Regions from separate parts of the Stenotrophomonas sp. Steno-C17 genome, predicted to be linked through region 2. Evidence: riboswitches for the same ligand, from Rfam matches in the RefSeq annotation. Region 2 holds a riboswitch; the other holds the start of a gene.
What was found. Region 2 has a riboswitch for glycine ahead of AC06FA_RS00700 (trimeric intracellular cation channel family protein). Riboswitches for the same ligand answer to the same signal wherever they lie in the genome.
Positions count from the first base shown of each region.

Region 1: linked by a shared signal. The riboswitch ahead of gcvP (aminomethyl-transferring glycine dehydrogenase) and the one ahead of AC06FA_RS00700 (trimeric intracellular cation channel family protein) in region 2 are both predicted to bind glycine.

Region 1 is NZ_JBWJPD010000012.1:47,556-62,913, reverse strand. It holds gene AC06FA_RS12435 (amino acid permease) at 1-559, shown strand, start outside; gene AC06FA_RS12430 (VOC family protein) at 680-1,090, shown strand; gene gcvP (aminomethyl-transferring glycine dehydrogenase) at 1,173-4,040, opposite strand; glycine riboswitch at 4,103-4,205, opposite strand; gene AC06FA_RS12420 (multidrug effflux MFS transporter) at 4,505-5,743, shown strand; gene AC06FA_RS12415 (hypothetical protein) at 5,804-6,193, shown strand; gene AC06FA_RS12410 (M2 family metallopeptidase) at 6,313-8,274, opposite strand; gene AC06FA_RS12405 (phosphoethanolamine transferase) at 8,886-10,535, opposite strand; gene AC06FA_RS12400 (phosphatase PAP2 family protein) at 10,532-11,284, opposite strand; gene AC06FA_RS12395 (ArnT family glycosyltransferase) at 11,394-13,097, opposite strand; gene AC06FA_RS12390 (response regulator transcription factor) at 13,228-13,938, shown strand; gene AC06FA_RS12385 (sensor histidine kinase) at 13,922-15,208, shown strand.
Region 2 is NZ_JBWJPD010000001.1:150,352-165,709, reverse strand. It holds gene AC06FA_RS00725 (XVIPCD domain-containing protein) at 1-1,535, shown strand, start outside; gene AC06FA_RS00720 (hypothetical protein) at 1,571-1,987, opposite strand; gene AC06FA_RS00715 (nuclear transport factor 2 family protein) at 1,993-2,424, opposite strand; gene AC06FA_RS00710 (hypothetical protein) at 2,497-2,907, opposite strand; gene AC06FA_RS00705 (GIY-YIG nuclease family protein) at 2,981-3,247, opposite strand; glycine riboswitch at 3,289-3,378, shown strand; glycine riboswitch at 3,392-3,497, shown strand; gene AC06FA_RS00700 (trimeric intracellular cation channel family protein) at 3,580-4,197, shown strand; gene AC06FA_RS00695 (MdtA/MuxA family multidrug efflux RND transporter periplasmic adaptor subunit) at 4,680-5,867, shown strand; gene AC06FA_RS00690 (multidrug efflux RND transporter permease subunit) at 5,864-9,004, shown strand; gene AC06FA_RS00685 (efflux RND transporter permease subunit) at 9,001-12,060, shown strand; gene AC06FA_RS00680 (3-deoxy-7-phosphoheptulonate synthase) at 12,303-13,376, opposite strand; gene AC06FA_RS00675 (hypothetical protein) at 13,636-13,896, opposite strand; gene AC06FA_RS00670 (HEAT repeat domain-containing protein) at 14,115-14,855, opposite strand; gene AC06FA_RS00665 (MarR family winged helix-turn-helix transcriptional regulator) at 14,852-15,352, opposite strand.

The sequences.
Region 1 (15,358 bases), on a different contig from region 2:
GAAATCGCCGTTCGCGGCCGTGCTGCAGGTGGCCAATATTCCCGGCGCGGCCACGGCCATCACCCTGATCGCGGTCATTGCCCTGCTGTCGGCGCTCAACGCCAACCTGTACGGCGCCTCGCGCATGATCTTCTCGCTGGCCCAGCGCCGCGAAGCGCCGGCCGTGCTGGGCTGGACCGACCCGCGCCAGGTGCCGGTGATCGCCGTGCTGGCCAGCGTGCTGTTCGGCTTTGCCGCCACCATCATGGAACTGCTGTTCCCGGACAAGGTGCTGCCGGTACTGCTGAACATCGTCGGCTCCACCTGCCTGCTGGTGTGGACCCTGTCGCTGGTTTCGCAGCTGGTGCTGCGCCGCCGTGCCGACCGCCTGGGCACGCGCCTGCCGTTCCGCATGGCCGGCTTCCCGTGGCTGACGGTGTGCGCGCTGGCCATCCTGGCGCTGATCTTCGGCCTGCTGCTCAGTGAAGCGCAGACCCGTCTGCAGTTCCTGTCGATGGTGGCGCTGACGGTGACCATCGCCGCCGGCAGCGCGATCGCACGGCGTCTGCGGCAGGCCTGATCGCCGCGTTCGGATGGATGCCGCCGGGCGCGGCCCGGCGCTACCGATACATGGTGCCTACATCGGCAATGCCATCCTGATCGCCTGGGCCCTGCGTGGCCCGTCGAACAGGAGCACCGCATGCTGCGCAGCCGTCCCTTCCTGATGTTCACCGGCCAGGCCGAAGCCGCCTTGGCCCTGTACGCCGAAGCCTTCGCCGATTTCCGGCTGCTCGCCCTGCAGCGCCATCCAGAAGGCGCCGGCGCGGGCGTGCCGGGGCAGGTGCGGCAGGCGATCTTCCTGCTGGGCGGCACCCATTACCTGTGCTTCGACAGCCTGGACGTGCACGAGTTCACCTTCAGCCCGTCCATATCCCTGTTCGTGGAATGTTCCGGGGCCGAGCAGTTCGAGCGCGCCGCGCGCGTGCTGGGCGAGGGCGGGCACTGGCTGATGCCGGTGGGCGATTACGATTTCAGCAACCGCTATGGCTGGGTGCAGGACCGTTTCGGTGTGTCCTGGCAGTTGAGCCTGGGGCAGATGCCGGACCCGTGACCGGATCAGCCGCTGCGCTCGCCGGGCACGGCCCGGCGCTACCGTAAACGAAAACGGCCCGCTTGCGCGGGCCGTTTGTCGATCATGCCTCGACTTCGTCGTCCTTGTAGGCATCGACCGGGATGCAGGCGCACATCACGTTCTTGTCGCCGTACACGTTGTCCACGCGTGCCACCGGCGGCCAGTACTTCTGCAGCTTCAGGCTGGGCAGCGGGAAGGCCGCCAGTTCGCGCGGGTAGGCGTGGGTCCACTCGCTGGCCGTGACCGCGGTGGCGGTGTGCGGGGCGTTCTTCAGCGGGTTGTCCTCGCGGTCCAGGCGGCCGTCTTCGATCGCGCGGATTTCCTCGCGGATCTGGATCATCGCGTCGATGAAGCGATCCAGCTCATGCAGCGATTCGCTTTCGGTCGGTTCGACCATCAGCGTGCCGGCCACCGGGAAGCTCAGGGTGGGGGCATGGAAGCCGAAGTCGATCAGGCGCTTGGCCACGTCCTCGGCACCCACGCCGCTGGTCTTTTCCAGCGGACGCACGTCCAGGATGCACTCGTGCGCCACCAGGCCGTTGCGGCCGGTGTACAGGGTCTTGAAGTGCGGGGCCAGGCGCTTGGCGATGTAGTTGGCGTTGAGCTGGGCCACCTGGGTGGCCTTGCGCAGGCCTTCGGTCCCCATCATGGCGATGTACATCCAGCTGATCGGCAGGATCGAGGCGCTGCCGAAGCTGGCCGCGCTGACCATGCCCACCGGGCCGTTGTCGCCCAGCTTGCCCGGCAGGAACGGCGCCAGGTGTTCCTTCACCGCGCACGGGCCGACGCCCGGGCCGCCGCCGCCGTGCGGAATGCAGAAGGTCTTGTGCAGGTTCAGATGGGACACGTCCGAACCCCACTTGCCCGGCTTGGCCACGCCCACCAGGGCGTTCATGTTGGCGCCGTCGGTGTACACCTGGCCGCCGTGCTGGTGGATGATCTCGCAGATCTCGACCACTTCCTCCTCGAACACGCCGTGCGTGGACGGGTAGGTGATCATGATCGCGGCCAGACGGTCGCTGTACTTCTCGGCATTGATGCGGATGTCTTCGACATCGACGTTGCCGTTGGCATCGGTCTTGGTGACCACGACTTTCATGCCGCACATCTGCGCCGAGGCCGGGTTGGTACCGTGCGCCGAATCCGGAATCAGGCAGATGTCGCGGTGGCCTTCGCCGCGCGAGCGGTGGTAGGCGCGGATCGCCAGCAGGCCGGCGTACTCACCCTGCGCGCCGGAGTTCGGCTGCAGGCTGACGGCATCGTAGCCGGTGCATTCCACCAGCATCGCTTCCAGCGATTCGATCAGTTCCTTGTAGCCCAGCGCCTGGTCGGCCGGCACCAGCGGATGGATCTGCGAGAACTCCGGCCAGGTGACCGGGATCATCTCGGCGGTGGCATTGAGCTTCATGGTGCACGAGCCCAGCGGGATCATCGTGCGGTCCATCGCCAGGTCCTTGTCGGCCAGCGAACGCAGGTAGCGCAGCAGCTCGTGCTCGCTGTGGTGGGTGTTGAACACCGGGTGGGTCAGGAACGCGGACTGGCGCAGCAGGCCGGACGGCAGCGCATCGGCGGTGCTGGCATCGAGCGCTTCCACGTCCAGGCCGGCACCGAACACGGCGGCCAGGGCCACGATATCGGCGCGGGTGGTGGTCTCGTCCAGGCTGATGCCCACCGAGTCGCTGTCGATCGCGCGCAGGTTGTAGCCGGCGGCGCGCGCCTTGGCGTGGATCTCATCGGCGTGCACGCCGGTGATGTGCAGGGTGTCGAAGAAGTCGCCACCGACCTGCACGCCGACCGTGCGCAGCGCCGCGGCCAGGATCGAGGCCAGGCGGTGGGTGCGGCGGGCGATGCGGGTCAGGCCGTCGGGGCCGTGGTAGACGGCGTACATGGACGCCATCACCGCCAGCAGCACCTGCGCGGTGCAGATGTTGGAGGTGGCCTTCTCGCGGCGGATGTGCTGCTCGCGGGTCTGCAGGGTCAGGCGGTAGGCCGGGTTGCCCTGCGCATCGATGGACACGCCGATCAGGCGGCCCGGCATCGAGCGCTTGTAGGCATCGCGGCAGGCCATGAAGGCCGCATGCGGGCCGCCGAAGCCGAACGGCACGCCGAAGCGCTGGCTGTTGCCGACCACGATGTCCGCGCCCCATTCGCCGGGGGCGGCCAGCAGGGTCAGCGCCAGCAGGTCGGTGGCCACGGCCACCAGGCCGCCGCGTGCGTGCACGGCGTCCACCAGTGCCTTGTAGTCGCCCACCTGGCCGAAGGTGTCCGGGTACTGCAGCAGCAGGCCGAACGCTTCGGCTTCCAGCGCTTCGGCCGGGGTGCCCACGCGCAGCACGATGCCCATGGGCTCGGCGCGCGTGCGCAGCAGTTCCAGGGTCTGCGGGTGCACGGCGTCGTGCACGAAGAAGGTGTCCGACTTCGACTTGGCCGAACGCTTGGCCAGGGTCATCGCTTCGGCGGCGGCGGTGGCTTCGTCCAGCAGCGAGGCGTTGGCGATTTCCATGCCGGTCAGGTCGGCGCACAGGGTCTGGAAGTTGATCAGCGCTTCCATGCGGCCCTGCGAGATTTCCGCCTGGTACGGGGTGTAGGCGGTGTACCAGGCCGGGTTTTCCAGGATGTTGCGCAGGATCACGTTCGGCGTGTGGGTGCCGTAGTAGCCCTGGCCGATGAAGCTGCGCAGCACGGTGTTCTTGTCGGCGATCGCGCGGATCTTGGCCAGTGCCTGCACTTCGGTGATCGATTCGGGCAGCGCCAGCGGCGCGGGCGACTTGATCTTCGCCGGCACGATGGCGTCGGTCATCGCATCCAGCGTGGCGTGGCCGACCACGTCGAGCATCTGCGCGATCTCGGCGTCGTTGGGGCCGATGTGGCGTTCCACGAACGCGCTGTGGTGCTCGAGCTCACGCAGGGAGGGGGTGTTCTGGGACATGGCGAAGGATCCGTCAGGGAAGGGCACACGCACGGGCACAAGCCGCCGGTCGGCGGTCTGCGGGGCGCCCCTCTGTCCTTTTGCCTGAGAGTTTAAAAGCGCGGGAAACCGCAGCTTCGTGCCCCTTCGGCGCCGGATCGAACCGGTCTCTCCAGAGTTGTGTTACGGGTGGTATCGGGCCTGAGCGATTACGGGCGTTGCGCCTTCGGCAGCGGTGTTCCGCTTCTCCCACCGTGTTGCCCGCCGATTATAGCCGGTTGCCGGCCGGGCGCAGCGGGTCGCTGGCCTGTTGATGGGGCTGAATGGAGGATGGCCCGGGCGGTCCGGGTGTACGTTCATCCATGGTATCGGCGGCCCCGGGCGCCTATCATGGGCGGACTCTCGTATTCATCTGGCGCTGTCCCTGCCACAGGGGATCGGCGCCCGCCGTGCATCCTGCGCACGGCCCTGCCGGACGCCCGCTGATGACCGCCGCCGTTGCACCTTCCACCCGTCGCATGGCCCTGCTGCTGGCCGGCCTGGCCATGTTCGGGCCGTTCTCCATCGACACCATCTTCCCGGCCTTCCCGCAGCTGGCCCAGCGCCTGGCCGTGGATGAAGTGGCGGTGCAGCAGACCATCAGCGTGTACCTGCTGTTCTACGGCCTGATGAGCCTGGCCCACGGCCCGCTGTCCGACGCCTGGGGGCGCAAGCGGGTGATCCTGGGGGGCCTGGTGGTGTTCGTCGGCGCCTCGGTGGGCTGCGCGCTGTCCACCGATCTGAGCACGCTGCTGGTGTTCCGCGCCGTGCAGGGCCTGTCGGCCGGCGTGGGCATGATCGTCGGCCGCGCGGTCATCCGCGATCTGTACCACGGCCATGACGCGCAGCGGTTGATGAGCCAGGTGTCCATGCTGTTCGGCATCGCCCCGGCCATCGCGCCGATCATCGGTGGCTGGATCCTGCTCAGCGGCGCCGGCTGGCCGCTGATCTTCTGGTTCCTGGTGGTGTTCTCGCTGCTGCTGCTGGTGGCCACTGCCCGCTTCCTGCCCGAAACCCACCCGGTGGACGCGCGCGTGCCGCTGTCGCCGCGCGGCCTGCTGCGCGACTACGTGCGCATCGGCTTCAACCCGCGCTTCCTGCGCCTGGCACTGGCCGGCAGCATCAACTTCGGCGGCATTTTCCTCTATATCGCCTCGGCGCCGGTGTTCGTGATGCAGCACCTGCACCTGGGCGAAGGCGGCTTCGCGTGGCTGTTCATTCCCACCATCGGCGGCATGACCCTGGGCTCGTTCCTGTCCGGGCGCATGGCCGGGCGGACCCTGCCCACCCGGCAGATCAGCATCGGTTTCACCCTGTGCGCGCTGTCGGCGCTGCTGAACATCGGTTACGTGGCGCTGGCGTCGCAGCTGGCCCTGCCGTGGGCGGTGCTGCCGATCTTCCTGGGCGGCACCGGCATGGCGCTGATCTTCCCGATCCTGGCCCTGGCGGTGCTGGACATGTACCCGCACCAGCGCGGCCTGGCCTCGTCGCTGCAGGCCTTCGTGCAGCTGATGATCAGCACCGTGGTGGCCGGCGTGGTGTCGCCGCTGCTCAGCGCCAGCCCCCTGCACCTGGCGCTGGGCCAGGCCGGGTTCTTCGCCGCCGGTTTCGTGTTCTGGTACTGGGAACACCTGCGCCAGCGCGCGCTGCAGGTGCCGGTGCAGGATCAGACGCCGCTGGCGTGAAGCGGCACTGCGGGCGGGGTGGGTTATTCTTGCGCCCCCTTGCAGTGCGATACGACCCCCATGTCCACCACCTCCAAGACCCGCCGCGACCAGCGTCGCCGCCAGGAAAAGCAGGCCGCCAACAAGGCGGCGGCCACGGCAGCGCCGGTCGAACCGCATGCCGAACTGCGCGATCCGCAGCGGACCCTGCTGGCCGGCATTGTCCGCCGCGATGGCGAATGGGTGCTGGGCATGGATGGCCGCATCGCCGGCCAGACCCACAGCGCCGCGCATGTGCTGGCGATGATCATGCAGGCCGGTGAGCTGCACGAGCGCAATGGCACGCCGGTGCGCCTGATGTACTCCGACGCCCTGCGCGATGCGGCGCAGGCCGAAGTGAGCGAGAAGGGGCAGACCTTCGACGAGTTCAAGGCCGAGCTGGCCGCGGTGATGGCGGCGAAGAAGGGCTGACGCCTTCCTTGCGTTTGTAGCGTCGAGCCATGCTCGACTGCATTGCGTTCCAGCCGGGCATGGCTCGGCTCTACACCACATGAAAGGGGCGGATCCTCGCGGATCCGCCCCTTCCTGTTTTACTTCGCCGGTGCCGCGCTGGCCTGCCAGCCGCACATCTGGCCCTGGTTCTGCTGCTTCAGCCATTCGTTGACCGGGGTGAAGTATTCGATCATCGGGCCGGCATCGAGCTTGTCACTGCCGGTCAGCTCCTTCAGGGTGGCCTGCCACGGCTGGCTGGCACCCTTGCTCAGCATTGCCCAGTACTTCTGCCCGGCTTCCTTGTTGCCGTAGAAGGTGCACTCGTGCAGCGGGCCCTTGTAGCCGGCCGCATCGCACAGGCCCTTGTAGAACTGGAACTGCAGGATGCGCGCCAGGAAGTAGCGGGTGTACGGGGTGTTGCCCGGCACGTGGTACTTCGCGCCCGGATCGAAGAACTCTTCGCCGCGGGCGCTGGCCGGGGCCACGCCCTGGTACTTGGCCTTCAGGTCCCACCAGGCCTTGTTGTAGTTGTCCGGGGTGATCGAACCGTCGAACACGCCCCAGCGCCAGCGATCGATCATCAGGCCGAACGGCAGGAACGAGACGCCCGACAGCGCCATGCGCATCTGGTTGTTGATGACCGCTTCGCGGCTTTCGGTCGGGGCATCGACCAGGCCGATCGAGCTGAGGTACTTGGGCGTCATCGCCAGCACGATGGTGTCGCCGATTGCTTCATGGAAGCCATCGTTGGCACCGCCCTGGAACAGCGGCGGCAGCGGGTTGTAGGCCAGGTCGTAATAGATGTGGCCCAGCTCGTGGTAGATGGTGGTGAAGTTTTCTTCGTTGGGCTTGATGCACATCTTGGTGCGCACGTCGCCTTCCATGTTCATGTCCCAGGCACTGGCGTGGCAGACCACGTCGCGGTCGTCGGGCTTGATGAACTGGGTCCGCTCCCAGTACGACTGCGGCAGCGAGGGCATGCCCAGCGAGACGTAGAAGTCCTGCGCGCGTTCGGTCATCTGCCGCGCGGTGCGCAGCTCGGCCTCACGCTGCGCCTTGTAGCGCGCCGTCACATCGGCGTCCTTGCCGGCCTTGTCCAGCGCCGCGCTCAGGTTGGTCTGGTACTGCTTTTCCAGCGCGGCGGTGATGTCCAGGCTGCCGGCACCGGGGTAGGGCTCCAGCTGGTCCCACAGGTTGGACCAGTCCTGCTGCCACATGTTGCCCAGCAGGTGCGCGGCGATCAGGCCGTTGCCCACTTCGGCCTTGTCCTTGCCATAGGTCGTGTCCAGCTTGCCGCGGGTGTAGCAGTGCAGCTGCTCGTACATCGGCTTGACCTGTTCCCACAGGCGGTCGGTTTCCGGGCCGATCTGCTCCGGCGGCATGTCGTAGCCGCTGCGCCACATCTGCCCGGCATCGCTGAAGCCCATGCCCTTGGCGCCTTCGTTGACCAGGCTGACGAACTGCTGGTAGTCACCGCGCATGGCCTTGGTGGTGCTGTGCCAGCCCTGCCAGGCGTCCAGCTGCTTGTCATAGTCGCGGCTGCGCGACAGCACCTGTTCCAGGTCGCCCAGCTGGCGGCAGGACGCCGGATCGTTGGCGTCGGTGCAGTACTTGCCAGCGCCGTAGCTGCCTTCCATGCGGGTGGCGATCTGGGTCAGCTGGGCCAGCTTGGCGGCATCGCGCGGTGCCGGCATCGACGACATCAGCTTCAGCAGGTGGATGGCGCGCTTGCTGTCCTCGCTCATCGGCTGGCCTTCGAACTTGCCGGCCTGCTCGATCCAGCTGTTGAGTTGGGTCAGCGACCGTTCGTTGGCCTTGGCGGCGATGCGTTCGGAATCGCTGTTGATGTAGGTGGACGACAGCCACTGCGCCGAGGTCATCTCCGGATAGGCCGCCTTGTATTCGGCATTGATGCGGGCGACGAACTGGTCGGCGGTTTCCCCGGCCGGCGCGCTGGGGGCGGCGGCTTCAGAACCGGGGGTAGCTTCCTTCTTGCAGGCAACCAGGGCCAGCGTGGCGGCGGCGATAGCCGAGGCCAGCAGCAGATGGCGGTGTTTCACGGGTAGTCCTTGGGTGGTGAACGACGGCCGAAGGCTAGTGGGCGACCGCAGCCACCGCAAGTGGCAAAGGTTCGGCGGGGATGGGCAGGGCTGCGCCCTGCACCCGCTCAATGCAACGGCAACGGCAAAAGCGGGCTTTCCCTGGGTTGGCGGGGCGGTGTCGGATTGCGGGGACGCCGTTAACCCATCCATGGGGGCTTGGCCGCGGCATCCATGCCGCGGACACCCCGCACTCCGACACCGCCCCACCTTGGACAGGTTCACGCGGCTGTTGGTAACGGCGCCTGTTGTTCCGCGCGGCTGTTGGTAGGTGTCGACCTTGGTCGACACATCTGTCAGATACCGAAACAAATCTGGGGTCGGAGCCCGTTGCGCAGCAACGGGATCCGACCCCGTCATTCCGACAGATCGCAGCGAACTGTCGAAGGCGGGGTGGGTCCGGTTGCGGGGGCGTGAGCGCCATGGATGGCGCGACCGAGCCTACAGGGACGTACTTGCGGCGTCCCCCGCAACCGGACCCACCCCGCCACCCCACGGATACCCAGCTTTTGACGTTGACGTTGACGTTGCACTGCGCGGGTGCAGGGCTGCAAGCCCTGCCAGACCCCCCCTCAACTCTCGCAACTGGCGAACACGTCGCGGTCGCGTTCGTACAGGGCGGTCTTCACCTGCATCAGTCCCAGCACCGACGGGAACAGGTTGTCGTGGTCGGTATACGCCGCCGAACGCCTGCGTACGCACTGCAGGTCCAGCCCGCGGCTGCGGGCGAAGCCCGCTGAGAACCACATCGTCATCGGTACCCGGGTCTGCTCGGCCGGGGCAATGGCGTAGGGCACGCCATGCAGGAACAGGCCCTTTTCGCCCAGCGATTCACCGTGGTCGGACAGGTAGATCATCGCCGTGTCGTAATCCTCCAGCCCCTGCAGCGTGCCGATCGTCCTGGCCAGGAAATGATCGGTGTACAGCACCGCATTGTCGTAGCTGTTGGTGATCTGCTCGCGGCTGCACTGGCCAATGTCACGCGTGTCGCAGGTCGGAGTGAAGCGGCGGAAGGCGGCCGGGTAGCGCTCGAAATACGCCGGGCCATGGTTGCCCAGCTGGTGCAGCACGACCACGCGGTCGCCGGGCTTTGCCCGCACCTGCGTAGCGAGGTCCTGCAGCAGGATTTCGTCCATGCAGCGGCCATCAGCGCATAACCCTGGCGTGGTCGCGTCGGCCAGCGACTGGAAGTCCAGGCCTTCGCACACGCCTTTGCAGCCGGACTGGTTGTCGCGCCACAGCGGCGTGATGCCAGCGCGGTTCAGTACGTGCAACAGCGACTGGTGCGCGCGGATCTTCTTCTCGTCGTAATCGTGCCGGCCCCACGGCGAGTACATGCACGGCAGCGACACTTCGGTGCTGGTGCCGCACGAATGCATGTCGGGGAAATTGATCACCGGCGCCTGCGCCAGTTCGGGGGTGGTGTTGCGCCCACCGTTGAGGCCCCAGTTCTGCGCGCGCAGAGTTTCGCCCATCACGATCACCAGCAGTCGCGGTTTGCTGGTGGGCGCGCGCGGGGTGGCCATCGCATCGGTGCCGATCGGCAGTTTCGGTGCGCGCTGCACCGGATTGTCGCTGCGCAGGGCGCGTGGCAGGCCCAGCAGAACGTTGGCGGGCGTGGCCAGGTAGCGCACTTCGCGCTGGTTGCGCATCAGGGCCGAGACATCCTGGAACGACAGCAGCGCACCGCCCAGCGCGGTGGCCGCTGCCACCAGCAGGAAGCCGGTGCGCCACAGCAGCGTGCGGCTCCAGCTGCGGCGGCGCAGTTCCACCCGCCACAGCAGCGCCATCGGCAGCACCGCCAGCAACAGTACCGGCCACAGCAGGGATGCCGTCATCAGCTCACGGCTCTCCTTCGGGTCGGTGGCCAGCACGTTGCGCAGCATGTCCGCATCCAGATAGATATGGAACTGGCTCATGTAGTGCGCCGCCAAGGCGGTCACCAGCAGCAGCACGCTGGTCACCACCCTGGCGTTCCAGCGCCACACCAGCAGCCCCAGCAGTACACCGTGCGCACCCAGCAGCAGCATCAGCAGTGACAACGCGTAGCGCAGGCTGCCGGGGTGGCTGGCCATGGCGCTGTGCCAGAACAACGCATTGCCGGCGACGGCGAAGAACAGGCTGGTAAGCGCGATCAGTGCTTCGGTGGACAGCTGCGGCCGCCATTGCCGCAGGGTAGACAGCGAGGGCAGACGCAGCGAGCGCTCGACCGATGCGTTCATGCGGCTGCCTCCGTGCGGCGGGCGCGATCCAGGTGGCGGCGGGTCAGGACGCACAGACCCAGCGACAGCAGCCAGCAGATCAATGCGGTGGCCACGTCATGCGACAGGAAGTGCGCGCCACGCAGTTGCTGGCTGATACCGAACAGCAACCCGCTGCCCAGACCGATCCAGAGCCCGGCCCAGCGCCACGCCGGCCGCCACAGCAGGGCGAAGAAGTACAGGCAGAACCACGCGTATCCGGCGCTGGCGTGGCCGGCCGGGAAACACGCCTGCGCGGCCATGCCAGCCGGGCGCAGGGTAAACAGCCCAATGAAGGGGTGGTCGCCGCCGTAGCGCAGCAGGTCCCAGGGGCAGTCCATCGGCACCAGCGTCTTCAGCAGGGAAATCACGCCGGTGCCCAGCGCCATGGCAACGACCACATACAGCAGCGCCCAGCGCAGTGTGCGATCGCGCCCCACGCGCCAGTGATGGAAGCACAGCAGCATCGCCACCAGTGCTGCTGCCGTGCTCAGCCACTTGCCGGCCTTGTGCACCACGGTGCGAGTGAACCATGCGTCCTGCAATGCCCAGTGGCCGCCCTCCAGGCGGAACAGGTGATCGGCCAGCCATTGGTCGCCCCCGAAGCCCATCAGCAGGGTGAACAGGGGCAGCCCGAGTGCGACAGGCAGCCAGAGGTGAGTGACCGCAAAGCGTGACACCCACGGCGATGTCGCAGACGGCGCGACTGGATCAAAGGAGCGGACGGGCATGTAGGCAAGGGCGCTTCGGAATATGCCGCCATGCTCGGCACCGGGATGTCGGAGAAGGGTCGGACGCGCGTTCGTAGCGGGTTAATGAAGGACAGGTGCGTGCCTGCGTTCAGTCTTCTTCGGTGGTCGCGCCGATCCGCTCGGCATGGCACTGTGGATTCCAGGCCGTGCCGGGCAGCAGTTGCCAGCGATTGCGGTTGGCAACACCGATGTCGATCACCCTGGCCGGATCCACGCACGGGCTCATCGCAGCGTCCAGCACCAGCAGCCAGCGCTTTTCCGGTGCTTCGGCCAACCACGGACCGGCGTCATGCCACTGCTCGGCCCAGGGCCGTTTGAAACCGAATTCGCGCACGGGGCGGTCGGCCTGCAGCAGGTTCTGTTCGCGCCACGCGACCAGTGCCAGTTCGGCATCCGGGCCGATCCGCGTCCCAACCCGATGCATCAGCGCCGACGCGGATGCGTAGGGATCCAGTGCCGGCATCAGCACCAGGCCATGGAGCATCCACAGCATGCCGTGGGCCAGCAGCATCAGGGTCCCGGCACGCCGTACCCGCAGCCACACGGTCAGCGTGGCCAGCGCGATGGCGAAGATCAGCAGCCCTTCGCCGAGTACCGGCAGCAGGGTGTCCGGCATCGCCCGTCGCTGCAACTGCGCCACCGCCCACGGGTGCGCTGTCATCAGCATGACGCCGAGCACGCCGGTGGCCAACATCAGCAGCAGGCTGTAGCCGAACAGATAGCGACGCACGCAGATCCGGCGCAGCAGGCCGGGCAGCAGCGGCGCCACGGCCAGCGCCATCGCCGGCAGCATCGGCAGCAGGTAGACCTCGCGCTTGCCCGGGCTGGCGCTGAAGAACGCCAGCACCAGCACGGCCCAGCCCAGCAGCAGCCACGGGCGGCGGTCTCCACGGCGCAGGCGGCGCCACCACGGCTTGAACAACAGCGGCAGCAACAGGCTGCCCGGCAGCCACAGGGTCAGGATCACCTGCAGGTAGTACCAGACCGGCTGCCGATGGTGCCAGGCGTTGGCATAGCGGGTGCCGGTCTGCTTGAACAGCAACTCATGCGCATACGATTGCAGCGCAGCGCTGGGCTCATGCAGCAGTGCCCACCCCAGCGGCGCCAGCCAGACCGCCGTGCCCAGCAGGAACGCCGGCAGCAACCACAGCAGCGTGGCCGGGTGCGGGCCGTCCACCACGCGCCCGCGGCGGCGCTGGTACAGCCGCCAGCCCAGCCACGGCAGCACCATCAACAGGGGCAGGAAGCCCACGCCCTTGGTCACCGTGCCGACACCCGCGGCGACACCGGCCAGCCACAGGGCGGGCAGGTTGCGGCCTTCGCACAGGTGGCGAAGCAGGCCCCACAGGGCCACGGTGGTCATGCCCACCAGCACCATGTCGATCTGCGCGCGCTTGGCCATCAACCCGAACTGCAGGGTGCAGAACAACGCGGCCACTGCGTACATGGAATGCCGTGGCGACCACAGCCGGCGCGCCAGATCGGACACCAGCCACAGGCTGAGCAGCGCCGCCAGCAGCGACGGCAGCAGGAACGACCACGTCCAGCTGCCCACCACGTGGTAAGCGGCGGCCTGCAGCCACATGAACACCGGCGGCTTCTCTGCGTACAGCTCGATTCCCCGGTGTGGCAGCAGCCACTGCCCGCTGTCGACCATGCTGCGGGCGGCCAGCACGAAACGCGGCTCGTCCGGCGGCTGCGGCTGGCGCAGCCCCAACCCGGCCGCCAGGGCCACGGTTACCAGCAGCCAGAGCAACGGCAGGCGCCAGCGGCGGGGCAGGGAATCGGGCACGGCAGGCTCCGGGGCAAAACGCGCAGCGTGCACGGGGCGGCGTGGGAAAGCTGTCGGAAGGACGCCATCCCGACCGCTTTCCGACACGGGCACGGCTACCATGGGGCCAGTTCCCGTGGACCTGCCGCGCATGCGCCTGTTGGTGATCGAAGACAACCGTCAGCTGGTGGCCAATCTGTTCGACTACTTCGAGTCGCGCGGACATGTGCTGGACGTGGCCCCCGATGGCATCACCGGGCTGCACCTGGCCGGCAGCCATCCCTACGACGTGGTCATCCTGGACTGGATGCTGCCGCGCATGGAAGGCCCGGAAGTGCTGCGCCGCCTGCGCAGCGAGCACGGTTCGGAAGTGCCGGTGATCATGCTGACCGCCCGCGACGAGCTGCCCGACAAGATCGCCGGCTTCCGCGCCGGGGCCGATGACTACCTGACCAAGCCCTTTGCCCTGCCGGAACTGGAAGTGCGGCTGGAAGCGCTGCTGCTGCGCGCCAATGGGCGCAACCCGCGCAAGCGCCTGCAGGTGGCCGATCTGGTACTGGACCTGGCCACTCTGGAAGCGCAGCGTGGCGGGCAGGCGCTGCACCTGTACCCGGCGTGCCGCAAGCTGCTGGAGGTGCTGATGCGCGCCAGCCCCGGTGCAGTCACCCGCCAGCAGCTGGAATTCGCCCTGTGGGGCGACGAGCCGCCCGATGGCGACCTGCTGCGCTCGCACGTGTATGAACTGCGCCGCAGCGTGGACGGCCCCTTCGCCGACAAGCTGATCCACACCCTGCCGCGGGTGGGCTACCGGCTGGCCGCCAGCCCGGCGACCGAGGACGACAGCGATGCCGCGCGCGCGTAAGCCGGGCCCGCTCTACCGCCGCGTGGTGTGGTGGCTGCTGGGCTACCTGGCACTGCTGTCGCTGGCGGTGTTCAGCGTGGGCAACTACGTGCACGAGCACGCCGAACATGCGGCCTGGCGCGCGCTGCTCAATTCCGAACTGGACAGCATCCTGGAACACACCCGGCACGAACCGGATTACCACTGGCAGGATTCGGACACCCTCAGCCTGTACCGCTTCGGCCAGCCCAACCTGCCCGACAGCGTGCGCACGCTGCATCCTGGCCTGCATGATGGCGTGCTGATCGGCGACCGCGAAACCGCCGTGATGGTGCGCGACACGCCCACGCTGGGCCGCGTCGCACTGGCGCTGGACATCACCGATTTCCACGACCTGGAACAGTTCGCCACGCGCTGGGTGATGCTGGCCGGCATCATCATGATCTTCGTCACCGTCATGATGGCGTCCTTTGGCATGGAGCGCATGGTGCGGCCACTGAGCCTGCTGGCGCGCAACATCGGCGCGCTGCGCCCAGGCGAGCAGGGCCAGCGCATCGCAGTCGATCCGCGCGGCAGTTCCGAGCTGCACACCATCGCCGATGCGTTGAACGATTACCTGGACCGCAACGAACAGTTCGTCGAACGCGAACGGGTGTTCATCAGCACCGTCAGCCATGAACTGCGCACGCCCATCGCGGTGGTGACCGGCGCGGCCGAACTGGCCCTGGAGCAGCCGGGCCTGCCCGAGCGCGCGCGCCAGCAGATGCAGCGGGTGCTGCGCACGGCGCAGGGGGTGGAAGAACTGATCGAGCTGCTGCTGGTGCTGGCGCGGGATCCGGCACGGCTGAGTTCGCGTGCAGAACGCATCGCGCTGGATCAGTTGCTGCCGGACATCGTTGACGATCATCGCCACCTGCTGGGTGACAAGGACCTGAGCATCGGCATCCAGGCGGCCGCGGTGGATATCGTGGCGCCGCTGGCCGTGGTGCAGGCGGCCATTGGCAACCTGCTACGCAATGCCATCGAGAACAGCGGGCGCGGCCATATCGAGATGAGCCTGAGTGCACAGGCCGTGCTGACCCTGCAGGACCCGGGGCATGGCATGAGCCCGGAAGAGATCGCCGCGATACATGCGCGCCTGGCGCGAGGCGAGCGCGCCGACCGCGGCGGGATTGGCCTGGAGCTGATCGCGCGTCTCTGCGAACACCTGGGCTGGACCCTGACGTTCCAGCCCTGCGAACCGCGCGGCACCCGGGTCACGCTCGACTTCGCCGCCTCGCGCCCGAGCTGATCACAACAATGGGAAGGTGCCAACCTTGGTTGGCACGCCTTGATCCGGCAGGTGCCAACCTTGGTTGGCACGCCGTGATCCGGTAGGTGCCAACTTTGGTTGGCACGCTCTGCGTCGACCAAGGTCGACGCCTACCAGAGCAGATTACCG
Region 2 (15,358 bases):
ACGTGGCCTATCAGTTGTCCTTTGCCGGCAACATCAGCGGCAATGTCATGACGCCCGTGGGCAACAGTGGTTTCTCAATCGGCACCCTGCAGACCGACCTGGGCCAGCACCCAGAAGTCGCGACCCAGCTGGTGGACGCCTATCAGCGCTGGGCACGCCAGCAGCAGCCCTCGCTGGAGCTCGATGGACGCCAGCAGCAGCAGACGGTGTCCGACCTGCAGCGCGATGGTGCCGCCATCAGGGCGCAGAACGGGCGTGCACTGGAGGGTACTGTCCGCGCACGTCTGGACAATTTCCTCGCATCCAACGAGGGCGTGGCGTTCGTGCATGCACACGATGTCAGCCAGGTCGATCGCCTGCTGCGCCAAGGCGATGGCCGCCGGGATCCTGGCGGCGCGATGCAGCAGCTGCGCGGCACAGACCTGTACCAGCATGCGTCGCTGGATGACCAGGCCAAGCTTGCTACCATGCTGATGAAGCTGGAAAACCAGGCAGGACTGGGCCGCTATCCGGGTGTACTGCGCTCGATTTCCAGCGGCGACCTGGCCAGCGTGGATGACGTCAAGACGCGGATCGACGGCATGCTTCCCAACCGTATCGTGCGCGGCAGGGAGCAGCCCGATTACCTGGAAAGCGGCGTTGAGCATGCCTTGAAGGGCACCGAGGTCTTCAACCGGTTGCGGGCCGCAGGCCCAGGCAATCCGATGCGGGATGTGTTCGCCGGCGTCGCCGCCGCCCCGTTGGCCAGCCCGGTGGTGCTGGCGGCAGATCGCGCACATCCCGAGGCCTTGCATCGCTACGAAGTCGTCAAGACCCTGTTCCTGCAGAACACCGAGGCACCGGCGTACCTCGATGCGCTGCAGCACGGGCGCTCGCACGCCTGGGGCCGCCCACAGGCGGTGGGAAACTCGCCGGCCACCGCCGGCCTGTACGCCTCCGGCAATGATCTGGTCATCTGGAACCGGGATGGTCGCGGCCATGCCTTGATTGATGGCCAATGGTCCACCGTTCCGCGCGCGGAACTGCATCGCCAGCAGAACGCCGATGGCTCCATCGATCTCAACCGCGCCCCGCGCAACGGGATGCCCGAACAGCTGCTTCATGTCGAACCGGCACAACGGGGGCAACGGCATGCAGCGCTTTCCGACCCAATGCTGCAACAGGCCGAGGCGGCGGTTCGACGTTTGCAGGAAAGCCAGGGGCTGCCTTGCGGCGACAGCGCCCAACGCCTTGCAGCCAGCTCGACCTGCCTGGCTCGCGAGGCCGGGATGACACGCATCGACCATGTCGTGCTGGCTGCCCCGTCGTCGCAGGATGGCAGGGCGGAGACACTCTTCGTGGTGCAGGGCGACCCGTCCAACCCAGCCCATGTCAGGGCACAGATGCCGGCGGCGCAGGCATTTGCCACCCCCGTGGACACGTCGTTGGCACAGTTGCAGGCGATGAACGAAGCGCATCAGCGGACAGATGCGCTGTCCAGGCATGAAGAGCTGGATCGCCAGAGCAGCCTGTCGCAGCAGACGCGATCAGTCTGAGCAGCCGGGCGCGGGCCCGGCGCTGTAACCGGAGGTCACCGGCGGCAGAAATCCTCCTTCCTCGCGGTCTCGGCGATCTGCGCCGCACTCCAGTGACGGGTGATCCAGATCGTCAGCGCCGTGCTGCTCAACTGCCAACGCAGCATGCCGTGCCGCGGCTGCCGCATCAGGTGGCGGCGGGCAACCCAGGACGCCTCCTGCTCGGCCACGGGTACCTTCGCTTTCCTCGCGTCCTCGTCGAAGAACTGCGCGGCGAAGTGCCAGGGGTTCATTGGCTGGAACCCTGCGCGCGGTTCACTGCTGCACGCCGCCATGCCACTGGGCGCACGTTCTGCGGGTTGCGGCCAACCGTCCACCAGGGCCAGCCCGAGCAGGTACAGCAGGCCGGGCAGCAGCGCGATGCCGGCTGCCAGCAGGAGGATGGAGAGCCACGCCTTCCCCGCAGCGCGCATCGCGGTCATTCCGCCTTCGGCTTGGGGTACCACAGCGCGTTGACGATGACCCAGCGCTGGTCGAACCGGCCCATGTGGAAGTAGTCGACGAACCACGGGGTTTCCAACCGCACCGAGGCCGCGTTGCCCGTCACGTCGAGCACCGTGCAGCGGCGGTCCCATTGCGCCTTCGGGGTTTTCAGCGCGCCCTGCCTGGTCAGCGCGACCAGCTCCTCCTTCGACATGCGCCGCAGGCCGAGGCGTTCGTCGGGCGTATCGCCCAGCACGGCGCGCTTGGCCAGGTCCGGATGCAGGGAGCGGGCGACCCGCTGCGGGTCGGCTTCCAGCTGGCCATCCACGTAGTCATGGCAGGTCGCTTCGATGGCCGCGAGGGTGGCGGGGTCGGCGGTGGGGCTGGTGGCTGCAGCGACAGCGAACAACAGGGCGACGGTGGACATGGGTGTCTCCAGCGCTGGGCGTGGGGCGATGGTGGCATGGCTGGGGCGCCCCCATCCACGCAGGGCGTGGAGCTACGGGATCAGGCCCATTTCGTCGGCGCCCAACTGCAGGTACATGAAGGCCGCCGCTTCGTTGGGCATCGGCTGTCCCTGCGGGAACGTGTCAAGCCATGCGGTAATGCGCGCATGGCGGCCCTTCAGCGCGTCCGCCATGGCCTTCTTCTCGGCTGCCGTTGCCCGTTGCTGCATCGCGTCGCGCAGCGCGTCATCGGCGATGCCCCACGTTTCCGCCAGCGGGATCAGGTCGACCAGATCAGGGGGTACCTGATCGCGGCGCAGGTGGATCCCTTCGGGCATGGTCGCGCCGCGCTGCGCGGTCAGTTCGGCGGCGCTGCCGATCTGCCCGTGTTGCAGCGGCGGCTGGGCGTCGGCGCCTGCCGGCAGCGCGGTGCAGAGGGTCATCAGCAACCAGCGGGCTTTCATCGGACCGTCCCTGCGTCGATGGGTGTGGCGATGATGGCATGGGTGGGGTATCCCATCCACGCATGGCGTGGATCTACTGGATCGCGGCCTGCAGCCACGCCAGCTTCCGCTCGCGCGGCTGCTGCTTGAGCTGCCATTCGGCGCGCGAGGCAGCCGCACGATCGGGGTACTCGCGCACGGCCAGTATCTGCAGGGGGGGGCGGGCACGGGTATAGCGTGCGCCCTTGCCGGCCTGATGGGCGGCGAAACGGGCCGCCACATCGGTGCTGATGCCGGCGTAGTAGCTGCCGTCGCGGCATTCAAGCAGGTACAGGAACCACGGGCGGGGGGACGGAGCCATGCCGCCGATTATGCCGTGCTGCACTGCAGCGGATATACTGCGGCCCGAATGCAGGAGAGAGGCGCCGCGCTGGCGCCCGCCGAAGGCGCAGGCTCCCATGATCGCTCAGGCCGGTGGGCTGGAATCCCACCAACCATGCATTCGACACGCCGAGCTGGAGAGAGGTCGCCGGGCACGCCCGCCGCGATCCGCCGAAGGGGCACGCGGTTCATCCCGCTGAACTCTCAGGCAAAAGGACAGCGGGAGCGGCACCGGTCATCGTCATTCCGTCATTGCACAGGCAGTGGCGGTATACGCGCATGGCCGGCCCCACCGCGCCCGGAGCCTGACCCATGCTGCTGTCCATCATCTACCTGATCGCCATTTCCGCCGAAGCCATGACCGGCGCCCTGTCTGCAGGCCGCCGCCGCATGGATCTGTTCGGCGTGGTCATGATTGCCTGTGTGACTGCCCTCGGCGGCGGTTCGCTGCGCGACATCCTGCTGGGGCATTACCCGCTGGGCTGGGTGAAGCATCCCGAGTATCTGGCCTTCACCGTCTGTGCGGCGCTGATCGCCACCTGGGTGGCGCGCTGGATGCACCATTTCCGCCGCACCTTCCTGGTGCTCGATGGTCTGGGCCTGATCGCCTTCACCCTGATCGGCTGCGCGATTGCGCGCGAGGCCGGCCACGCGATGCCGATCGTGCTGATTGCCGGCATGCTGACCGGCGCGTTTGGTGGCGTGCTGCGCGACATCCTCTGCAACGAAGTGCCGCTGATCTTCCAGAAAGAGCTGTACGCGATCATCTCGCTGCTGACCGGTGCGGTGTATCTGCTGTTGCTGCACTGGGGCGTGGCCGATGCCACCGCGATCCTGTGCTGCCTGGGCGGTGGCTTCGCGCTGCGCCTGCTGGCGATCCACTACCGCTGGGAAATGCCCAAGTTCGTGTACCACGACGAAGTGCATTGAGCGGCGCGTAGGTCGACGGCCGTGCATTGTAGAGTCGAGCCATGCTCGACTGCTGTGCGTTGTAGAGTCGAGCTTGCTCGACTGCTCCAGGAAAAAGCAGTCGAGCAAGCTCGACTCTACGAATCCAGGCCCCGCCAAGCACCATCGCACACCGCACAAAACCAGGCTCCGCCAAGCACCATCGCACACCGCACAAAACCAGGCCCCGCCAAACAGCCCCGCACGCCGCACGCATGCACGGCCCCGCCCAGCAGCATCGTCAGCCGCACGCATCCATGCTGCCCACAGCCACGCCATGACCTTGGTCATGCGGCAATCGGCAGGCTGATTGGCTACCATGGGCGCCCCGTCGCACGCGCGACGGCATCCAGCCACGCCGCGCTGCGGCCCCGCCAGACAACTCCCCTCCCCCGCTGCCCGCGGCGCCCCCAGTGCGCGCGGGCGTACATGTCCCTGCGCGTGCGCAGGGCGCAGGATGCCCCATGTCCGCTGTCGAGTCGCCCCGTAGCACCCCGCCCCGTTTCCGTCGCGCGTGGCTGATCGCCGTCGTGCTCGTGGCCGCCGCCGCGCTTGCCTGGTGGGCCTGGCCGCGGGCCGATGCGAGCGCGGCCGCCAGCAGTCCGGGCAAGACGGTACCGGTGCGCGTGGCCCCGGCCAGCGCCGAGCCGCTGGTACTGCGCCTGAAAGCGGTGGGCACGGTCACCCCGCTGCACAGCGTGGTGGTGCGCAGCCGGGTGGACGGCGAGCTGATGCGCCTGCACTTCCAGGAAGGCCAGCAGGTGAAGGCCGGCGATCTGCTGGCGCAGATCGACCCGCGTCCGTATGAAGTGAAGCTGGCGCAGGCACAGGGCACCCAGCAGCAGAACCTGGCGGAGCTGGAAAACGCCGAGCGCCAGTTGCAGCGCTACCGCGAACTGCAACGCCAGCACTTCGTGTCGGCGCAGGAACTGAGCGACCAGCAGAGCAAAGTGCGCCAGCTGCAGGGCCGTCGCATCAGCGATCAGGCCGCCGTGGACGAAGCGCGCCTGCAGCTGCAGTACACCCGCATCGTGGCGCCGGTCAGCGGCCGCGTGGGCCTGCGCCGCCTGGACGTGGGCAACCTGGTGCAGGCCAGTGACACCGAAGGCCTGGTCACCCTGGCCCAGACCGCGCCGATCAGCGTGCTGTTCACCGTTCCGGAACCGGAACTGCCCGCGCTGCTGGATGCAGTACAGGCGCAGCCGGCACTGGCGGTGGAAGCCTGGGACCGCGAAGAACGCACGCAGCTGGCGCACGGTGCGCTGTCCAGCGTGGACAACCGCATCGACACCGCCACCGGCACGTTGAAGCTGCGCGCGCAGTTCGACAACGCGGACCAGGGACTGTTCCCCAACCAGTTCGTCAACGTGCGCCTGCAGCTGGGCGAGCACCCGGCGCTGCTGATTCCCGATGCCGCCGTTCAGTTCGGCAGCCAGGGCAACTACGTGCACATCGTAGACAAGGACAACAAGGCGCAACGCCGCACCGTGGTGCTGGGCCCGGCCGATGATGGCCGCGTGGCGGTGCGCTCGGGGCTGCAGGCCGGCGACCAGGTGGTGATCGAAGGCATCGATGGCCTGGAAGATGGCACCGCCGTGGAGATCGTGGCCGAACCCGCTACGCAGGCGAAGGCGGCCAAGGCCGGCGCATGAACCTGTCGCGCCCCTTCATCCTGCGCCCGGTCGCCACCACGCTGCTGATGGTGGCGCTGCTGCTGTCCGGCGTGCTGGCTTACCGGCTGCTGCCGGTGGCCGCGCTGCCGCAGGTGGATTACCCGATCATCCAGATCACCACGCTGTACCCGGGTGCCAGCCCGGAACTGACCACGCGCACCATTACCGCGCCGCTGGAGCGCCAGCTTGGGCAGATTCCCGGGCTGAAGCAGCTGTCGTCCACCAGCTCCGGCGGTGCCTCGGTCATCACCCTGCAGTTCGGCCTGGACGTGTCGCTGGGCGTGGCCGAGCAGGACGTACAGGCCGCCATCAACGCCGCCGGCAGTTTCCTGCCGGACGACCTGCCGGTGCCGCCGGTGTACCGCAAGGTGAATCCGGCCGACACCCCCATCATCACCCTGGCGGTGACCTCGCAGGGCCTGTCGCTGCCGCAGGTGCACGACCTGGTGGATACCCGCATCGCCCAGCGCCTGGCCCAGCTGCCCGGCGTCGGCCTGGTCAGCCTGGCCGGTGGCCAGCGGCCTGCCGTGCGCATCCAGGTCAACGCCGCTGCGCTGTCGGCCAACGGCCTGGGCATGGACCACATCCGCGCGGCCATTGCTGCCGCGAACGTGAACCTGCCCAAGGGCAGTTTCGACGGTCCGATCCGTGCGGTGATGCTGGATGCCAACGACCAGATGCGCAGTGCCGACGAGTACCGTGCACTGGTGCTGGCCTGGCGCGAGGGCGCGCCGCTGCGCCTGGGCGACGTGGCCAGCGTGACCGATGGTGCCGAGAACCGGCAGCTGGCGGCGTGGAGCGGTACCGAGCCCGCGGTTCTGGTGAACCTGCAGCGCCAGCCTGGCGCCAATGTGATTGCCGTGGTCGAACAGGTGCGCGCGATGCTGCCGCAGCTGCAGGCCACCTTGCCGGCCGGCGTGCAGATGACCGTGCTGAGCGACCGCACCGAATCGATCCGCGCCTCGGTACGTGGCGTGCAGAAGGAACTGGTGCTGGCCATCGGCCTGGTGGTGCTGGTGACCTGGGTGTTCCTGCGCAACGCTTCGGCCACGCTGATTCCCAGCGTAGCGGTGCCGCTGTCGCTGATCGGCACCTTCGCGGTGATGCTGCTGGCAGGCTACTCGCTCAACAACCTCACCCTGATGGCGCTGACCATCGCCACCGGCTTCGTGGTGGACGACGCCATCGTGATGCTGGAAAACATCGCCCGCCACCTGGAAGAAGGCGAAAGCCCGCAGGAAGCGGCGCTGAAGGGCGCCGCCGAGATCGGCTTCACCCTGGTGTCGCTGACCGTTTCGCTGATCGCGGTGCTGATCCCGCTGTTGTTCATGGCCGACCTGGTGGGCGCGCTGTTCCATGAGTTCGCGGTGACGCTGGCGGTGGCCATCGGCATTTCACTGCTGGTATCGCTGACGCTGACGCCGATGCTGTGCGCGCGGTTCCTGAAGCCGCATGCGAAGGGGTCAGAGCCCCACGGGGATCTGACCCCGGTCGGGTCTGTGGGGTCAGAGCCCCAAGGGGATCTGACCCCGAGGCGCGATGTGTTCGACCGCATCATCGCCGTGTACGACCGCCAGCTGCACTGGGTGCTGCAACGCCAGCCACTGATGCTGCTGGCCACCGTGGCCACGCTGGCGCTGACGGTCGCGCTGTACTTCGCGGTGCCCAAGGGCTTCTTCCCGGTACAGGATGCTGGCCTGGTGCAAGGCATCAGCGAAGCGCCGCAGGCGATCTCGTTCCAGGCCATGCGCGAGCGCCAGCAGGCACTGGCCGAGGCCATCGAGGCCGATCCGGCGGTAGCCAGCCTGTCGTCCTACATCGGCGTGGATGGCAACAACGCCACGCTCAACACCGGCCGCCTGCTGATCGAACTGAAGCCGCACGGCGACCGCGAACCTGCGGACGTGGTGATGGCGCGCCTGCAGCAGCGCGTGGCAAAGATCCCCGGCATCACCCTGTATCTGCAACCGGTACAGGAACTGGGCATCGAAGACCGCATCAGCCGCACGCAGTATCAGTTCACCCTGACCACGCCGGAACAGCAGACGCTGGAAACCTGGACACCGCGGCTGCTGCAGGCGCTGCGCCAACAGCCGGCGCTGCGCGACGTGGCCAGCGACCTGCAGATGCAGGGCCGACAGGCGCGGGTGAACATCGACCGCGATGCCGCTGCGCGCCTGGGCGTGAGCGTGGAAGCGGTGGCCGATGCACTGTACGACGCCTACGGGCAGCGGCAGATCTCCACCATCTTCACCCAGGCCAGCCAGTACCGCGTGGTGCTTGAAGCCGATCCGGCGCGGCAGCCCGGGCCCGAGGCGATCAGCGGCCTGCGCGTGCGTAACAGTGCGGGGCAGACCGTGCCGCTGGGCGCGGTGGCGCGGGTGGAGCTGGGGCCGGCCGCCCTGCTGCGCAACCATGTGGGCCAGTTCCCCGCGGCGACGCTGTCGTTCAACCTGGCACCCGGTGCATCGCTGGGCGAAGGCGTTGCCGCGGTGCAGGCCGCGCGTGCGGCCATCGCGCTGCCGGCCAGCATCGAACTGCGCCTGCAGGGTGCGGCCGCAGCGTTCAGCAGCTCCCTGTCGTCCACGCTGTGGCTGATCCTGGCCGCCGTGGTGGTGATGTACATCGTGCTGGGCGTGCTCTACGAGAGCTTCGTGCACCCCATCACCATCCTGTCCACCCTGCCCTCGGCCACCGTCGGTGCGTTGGCCGCGCTGTGGGTGAGCGGGCGCAGCCTGGACCTGATCGCGGTGATCGGCATCGTGCTGCTGATCGGCCTGGTGAAGAAGAACGCGATCATGATGATCGACTTCGCACTGGATGCGCAGCGCACGCGCGGCATGACCCCGCGCGAGGCAATCCACCAGGCCGCGCTGCTGCGCTTCCGCCCGATCCTGATGACCACCCTGGCCGCCCTGTTCGGTGCGGTACCGCTGATGCTGGCCAGTGGCTCGGGTGCTGAACTGCGGCAGCCGCTGGGCTGGGTGATGGTGGGCGGCCTGCTGGTCAGCCAGGTGCTGACCCTGTTCACCACGCCGGTGATCTACCTGGCCTTCGACCGTCTGCAGCGCGGTCGCGCGGCCGCCGCGGTCGGGGCTGCAGAGGCACGCGCATGAGCCCCATCGCGCGCCTGGCCCAGGCCTGCGTGCAACGACCGGTGGCCACGATCCTGCTGGCCGTGGCGCTGGTGCTGGCCGGCCTGCTGGCCCTGCGCCTGCTGCCGGTGGCACCGCTGCCGCAGGTGGACTACCCCGCCATTGAAGTGAGCGCCAGCCTGCCCGGTGCCTCGCCCGAATCGATGGCCGCTACCGTGGCCACGCCGCTGGAACGCGCGCTCGGCAGCCTGCCCGGCATCTCGCGCATCGATTCGGCCAGCACCCAGGGGCAGACCTCGGTGGAGCTGAAGTTCGTGCTCGGCCGCGATATCGACGAAGCCGCGCGCGAAGTGCAGGCGGCGATCAACCTGGCGCGCGGGCAGCTGCCCAGTGGCATGCCGGGCATGCCGCAGTACCGCAAGGTGAATCCCTCGCAGGCGCCGATCCTGGCCTTGGCACTGACATCGGACACGTTGCCGCCGGGCCAGCTGTACGATCTGGCTTCCACCGTGCTGGCGCAGAAGCTGTCCCAGGTGCCGGGCGTGGGCGAGGTGCAGGTGGGCGGCAGCGCATTGCCCGCCGTGCGCGTATCGCTGGACCCGAACGCACTGAACCATGCCGGCCTGGCACTGGAAGACGTGGCCCAGGCCATCGCCCGTGCCAATGCCGTGCGCCCGCTCGGCGCGGTGGGCGATGACCGCCAGCAGTGGCAGCTGGAAGCGCCGCTGCAGCTGCGCCAGGCCGCGCAGTACCAGCAACTGGCGCTGAAGGTCAGCGATGACCGCACGCTGCGGCTGGGCGATGTGGCGGTGGTTGCCGATGGGGTGGAAGACCGCTACGCCAGCGGTTTCCACAACGAGCGCCCGGCCGTGCTGCTGATCGTCAGCCGCCAGCCCGGCGCCAACATCATCGCCACCGTCGATGCCATCCAGGCGCAGCTGCCGCAACTGCATGCACTGCTGCCCACCCACGTGGACATGCGCCTGGTGATGGACCGCTCGCCGGTGATCCGCGCCACGCTGCACGAAGCCGAGCTGACCCTGGTGCTGGCCATCGTGCTGGTGGTGCTGGTGGTACTGGCCTTCCTGGGCCACTGGCGTGCCGCACTGGTGCCCAGCGTAGCCATTCCCGTGGTGCTGTTTGGCACGCTGGCGCTGATTGCGTTGATGGGGTTTTCGCTCAACACGCTTTCACTGATGGCACTGATCGTGGCCGCGGTGCTGGTGGTGGACGATGCCATCGTGGTGCTGGAAAACATCGCCCGCCACCGCGAACTGGGCGCCGACCGCTGGCAGGCGGCCGTGCGCGGCGCGTCGGAAGTGGGTGCCACGCTGCTGTCGATGAATCTGGCACTGGCCGTGGTGTTCGTCTCCATCCTGTTCCTGGATGACTTCGTGGAACGCCTGTTCCGCGAGTTCTCGCTGACCCTGGTGGCGGCGATGGGCGTGTCGGTGGTGGTGGCCCTGAGCCTGGTGCCGATGCTGTGCGCGCGCCTGTTCGTGGACGATGCGCAGCACAGCTCGCGCTGGCAGCGTGGCAGCAATGCGTTGTTTGAACGCGTGCGCGCGGCCTACCTGCGCACGCTGCAGGCCAGCCTGCGGCAGCTGCGCTGGCCACTGCTGGCCTTCGTGGCGGTCATCGCGCTCAACGCATGGTTGTTCCAGCAGGTGCCCAAGGGCGTGGTGCCCAAGCAGGACACTGCGCAGCTGCGTGGTTTCGCCCGCGGCGATGATGGCCTTTCGTTCCAGGCCATGCAGCCGAAGATCGATGCCTACCGCACGCTGCTGCTGTCCGACCCGGCCATCGAGGACATCATCGGCTATATCGGTGGCAGCAACGGGGTCAACAACGCCTTCATCATGATCAAGATGAAGCCGCTGGCCGAGCGCAAGGTGTCCAGCCAGGAAGTGATCGACCGCCTGCGCGCGCGCCTGCCGCAGCTTCCCGGCGGCAACCTGTACCTGTGGGTGGACCAGGACATCCGCCTGGAGGGTGGCGGCAGCAGCGGTCAGTACGAATTCCAGCTGCTGTCGGCCGACATGGCGCCGCTGCGTGAGTGGGCGCCGAAGGTGGCCGCCGCGCTGCGCGGCCTGCCCGAGCTGGTGGACGTGGAAGCGCAGGGCGAGGCCGGCATGCGCCAGGTGGTGCTGGATATCGACCGCGAGGCCGCTGCGCGCCATGGCGTGGACCTGCGCACCGTGGCCAACATGCTCAACAACTCCTTCAGCCAGCGCCAGGTCGCCACCCTGTACGACAGCCTGAACCAGTATCGGGTGGTGATGGAACTGGACCCGAAACACACCCAGGACCCCGGCACGCTGGCGCGCCTGCAGGTGATCGACGGCAGCGGCCAGCGCATTCCGCTGTCCAGCATCGCCAGCTGGCGCTACGGCATGGCACCGGATCGGATCTACCACAGCGAACAGTTCGCCTCGATCTGGATCGAATTCGCGCTGGCACCGGGGGTGGGCCTGGAACAGGCCACGCAGGCCATCAACACCGCCATGGCCAAGCTGATGCTGCCGCGTTCGGTGCAGGCCAAGCTGTCCGGTGAAGCCGGCGGCCTGGACAGCCTGCGTTCGCGCCAGCTGTGGCTGGTGCTGGGCGCCACGCTGGCGGTCTACCTGGTGCTGGGTGTGCTGTATGAAAGCTTCCTGCAACCGCTGGTGATCCTGTCCACGCTGCCGTCGGCCGGCATCGGGGCGCTGCTGGCCCTGTGGCTGTTCGGCAACGAACTGAACCTGATCGCGCTGCTGGGGTTGTTCCTGCTGGTGGGCGTGGTGATGAAGAACACCATCCTGCTGGTGGACTTCGCACTGGCCGGCGAGCGTCGCGGCCTGAGCGCGCAGGATGCGGTGATGGAGGCGGCACGCCTACGCCTGCGGCCGATCCTGATGACTTCGCTGGCCGCGCTGCTGGGCACCCTGCCGCTGATGCTGGCCAATGGCGAGGGCTGGGAACTGCGGCAGCCGCTGGGCATCGCCATCGTGGGCGGCCTGCTGGTCAGCCAGTGGTTGACGCTGTACACGACTCCGGCGATGTACCTGGCGCTGGCGAGGATTCGGGCGAAGCGATAAGCGGGTATGCATCGGGCGAGGCATGTAGAGTCGAGCCATGCTCGACTGCCTTTGGCGTTGGTCGAGCATGGCTCGACGCTACAAAAACCGGTATCACCACCCCGGCGATGTACCTGGCGCTGTCGCACTTACGCAGCGCCAGGCGCATCGCCGGTGCGGACGGGTCGGTCTCCAACTCCGACCGACCCTGATCGCGGCCGCACCCCCGCAGGCGCTGGCCGCCATCCACACACGTGCCGCACTCAAGCGGCTTCGGACACCTTTACCTCACGGCGGGCGCGCACGGCAGCGGCCAAGCGCTCCAGCACCTGCACGGTGGTGTCCCAGTCAATGCAGCCATCGGTGATGCTCTGGCCGTAGACCAGCGGCTGGCCTTCCACCAGTTCCTGGCGACCGCCCACCAGATGGCTTTCCACCATCACCCCGACAATGCGCTGTTCGCCATCTTCCAGCTGGGTAGCGATGTCCTCGATCACCTTCGGCTGGTTGTCCGGATTCTTCAGGCTGTTGGCGTGGCTGGCATCGATCATCAGACGGGTCGGCAGCTTGGCCTTGGCCAGCGCCTGGCAGGCCTCGCCCACGCTGGCCGCATCGTAGTTGGGCTGCTTGCCGCCGCGCAGGATCACATGGCAATCCGGGTTGCCGGTGGTGGACACGATGGCCGTGCCGCCCTGCTTGGTGACCGACAGGAAATGGTGCGGGTTCGAGGCCGCACCCACCGCATCGGCGGCGATCTTCACGTTGCCGTCGGTGCCGTTCTTGAAGCCCACCGGGCACGACAGCCCCGAGGCCAGTTCGCGGTGCACCTGGCTTTCGGTGGTGCGCGCACCGATGGCGCCCCAGGCGACCAGATCGGCGATGTACTGCGGCGAGATCACATCGAGGAACTCGACACCGGCCGGCAGGCCCAGCTTGTTGATGTCGCGCAGCAGGCCGCGGGCGATGCGCAGGCCCTTGTCGATCTTGCAGCTGCCATCCAGGTCGGGATCGTTGATCAGGCCCTTCCAGCCCACCGTGGTACGCGGCTTTTCAAAGTACACGCGCATGACGATTTCCAGTTCGCCGGCCAGCGCATCGCGCAGGGGCTTCAGGCGCTGGGCGTATTCGATCGCCGCGTGCGGGTCGTGGATCGAGCACGGGCCAACCACCACGGCCAGGCGGTCGTCGCGGCCGTGCAGGATCTGGTGCAGGGCCGCGCGCGAGGCGCTGACGGTGTCGGAGGCTTCATCGTCGCAGGGCAGCATCGCCAGCAGCTGGGCAGGCGGTGTGAGTGGTTCGATGGTGCGGATACGCAGGTCGTCGGTGTGCGGGGGCATGGTGGGGGGTCTCTACGGAACGTGGGGGTCCGCAGCGTGGCGACAAGAAAAAAGCCGCCAGGTTCGCTGGCGGCTTTCGGGAATGCGTCTGAAGGTTTCTTCAGGGTAAGCGCAGTCCTTCCTCCGCCGGGGGCTTCGGAAAGTAATACCAATAAAAGCTGGCGTGGGCTGCGTTCATGGGATGTATTGATAACACAGGGTTTTGGCAGGTGCCAACTGTTTCATTCGCAACTGGGGCCGCGGTTCAGGCGTGGTGGCATCAGCGCTTGCCGTGGACTTCCAGGTCCAGCAGCAGGCCTTCATGGATATCCACCCAGCGCTCCACCACGCGGTCCAGCTCGTGCCGGGCTTCATCCAACTGCTCGGGATTGAGCAGGGAACGCGCGGTGTAGAGGTCGGACACCAGCCGACGCAGGGTCGATTCCAGGATGGCCACCGACGGCCCGTCCAGCCCCGGCACCTGCAATGCCGGGCTGTCGCCAAGGGTTCCGTACAGCGTGACCTGGAGCTTGCTCTGCATGATCGACTTCCCTGCGGGTGGACATGGGCAATACCCATGTTTACCCGGAATCGATGACACGCGCATGTGCCGATGTGCGGCTGGGTAGAGTCGAGCTTGCTCGACTGAAGCAGCAAGAACCCGAGGTAGAGTCGAGCTTGCTCGACTGGAGCAAACGGCAGTCGAGCAAGCTCGACTCTACGAACGGCAGGAGCAGAAGCAGTCGAGCAAGCTCGACTCTACTTGTCGAGGGAGCGCTGGGCACGCTTGCGGATGTAGGCGTTGGCGGCGCTGCTGTATTCGCGCTGCCAGCGGGCACAGTGTTCGCGTACCCACTGCGGCTGGCTCTTGGCCGCATCATTGAGCCAGTTGCCCACCGAATCCTGCACGTAACGTTCGGGATCATTCGCCAGCGCGTCCAGCAGCGGCAGCGCATGCTCGGGTTGTTGCTTGAAGACGGCGATATGCGTGGCCCAGACCCCGCGTGGTCGCAACGCTTCACAGGCATAGCGGCGCAGGTACGGCGAAGCGTCCCGCGTCCATGGCAGCAATAGCTGCAGCGCCGGCAACGGCTGTGCCACAAGATCGCCGCGCAGCGCCAGCCAGGCCCATTCACGCACGCCGAAATGCGGATCGTCCGCCAGTGGACGGATCGCCTGCAGCTTGTCGGCCAGCCCCTGCGTGGAATCACTGCCGATGAGGTAGCAGGCCCAGCCCCGCACGGTGTCGGAAGGATGCGAGGACCACTGCGCGGCATCGCCCTGCCCCGCTTCGCGCAACAGTGCGGCGGCCAGCGCCATGCGCTGGGTGATGCCTTTGCTGGCAGCAGCCTGCATGCGCTGGATGGCAGCGTCTGGAAGTGCCGCTACGGCCTGCAGCAGTACTGCGAAGTCCACCGCAAGGCACTCGGTCAGGTGCGTCGTGGCCGCAGTTCCCGCATCGAGTTCGCGTTGCCGCGCACGGTGGATGGCGGCACTCATGGCAGGGCCTCGCGGCCGCGGTCGGTGTGCTGCCAGACCTTGGTCAACAGCTGCGAAAGCTGGCGCTGCTCGCGTGCGTCCAGCGCGTTGAAGAGACCGCCGATCCATTGCGTGTGCTGGTTGAACAGGTCTTCGGCCAAGCGCTTGCCGCGCGCGGTCAGCACGATCTGCAGACGCCGCCCATCGTCAGCATGGTGCCTGCGCTGCAGCAGGCCATCGCGTTGCAGACCGTCCACCAGGCCACTGATGGTGGCGCGGGTAACCCCGGCGCGTTCAGCCAGTTCATGGGGCGGCAGCGTTCCGCCGGCGCCATGCAGCAGGAACAGCACGATGAAACGGCCTTCGCTGAGGCCCTGCGGGGCGAGGCGTGTGGCGCAGTCCTGGTCGATCGCGCTGGACAGCGAGAGCAACTGGAAGCACAGGCGCAGCTGCGCCAGGTTCGCGTGGCCGCGGCGGGCGGCTTCGTCGATCAGCGCGATGTGTTTGGCTTCCAGCACCTTGCA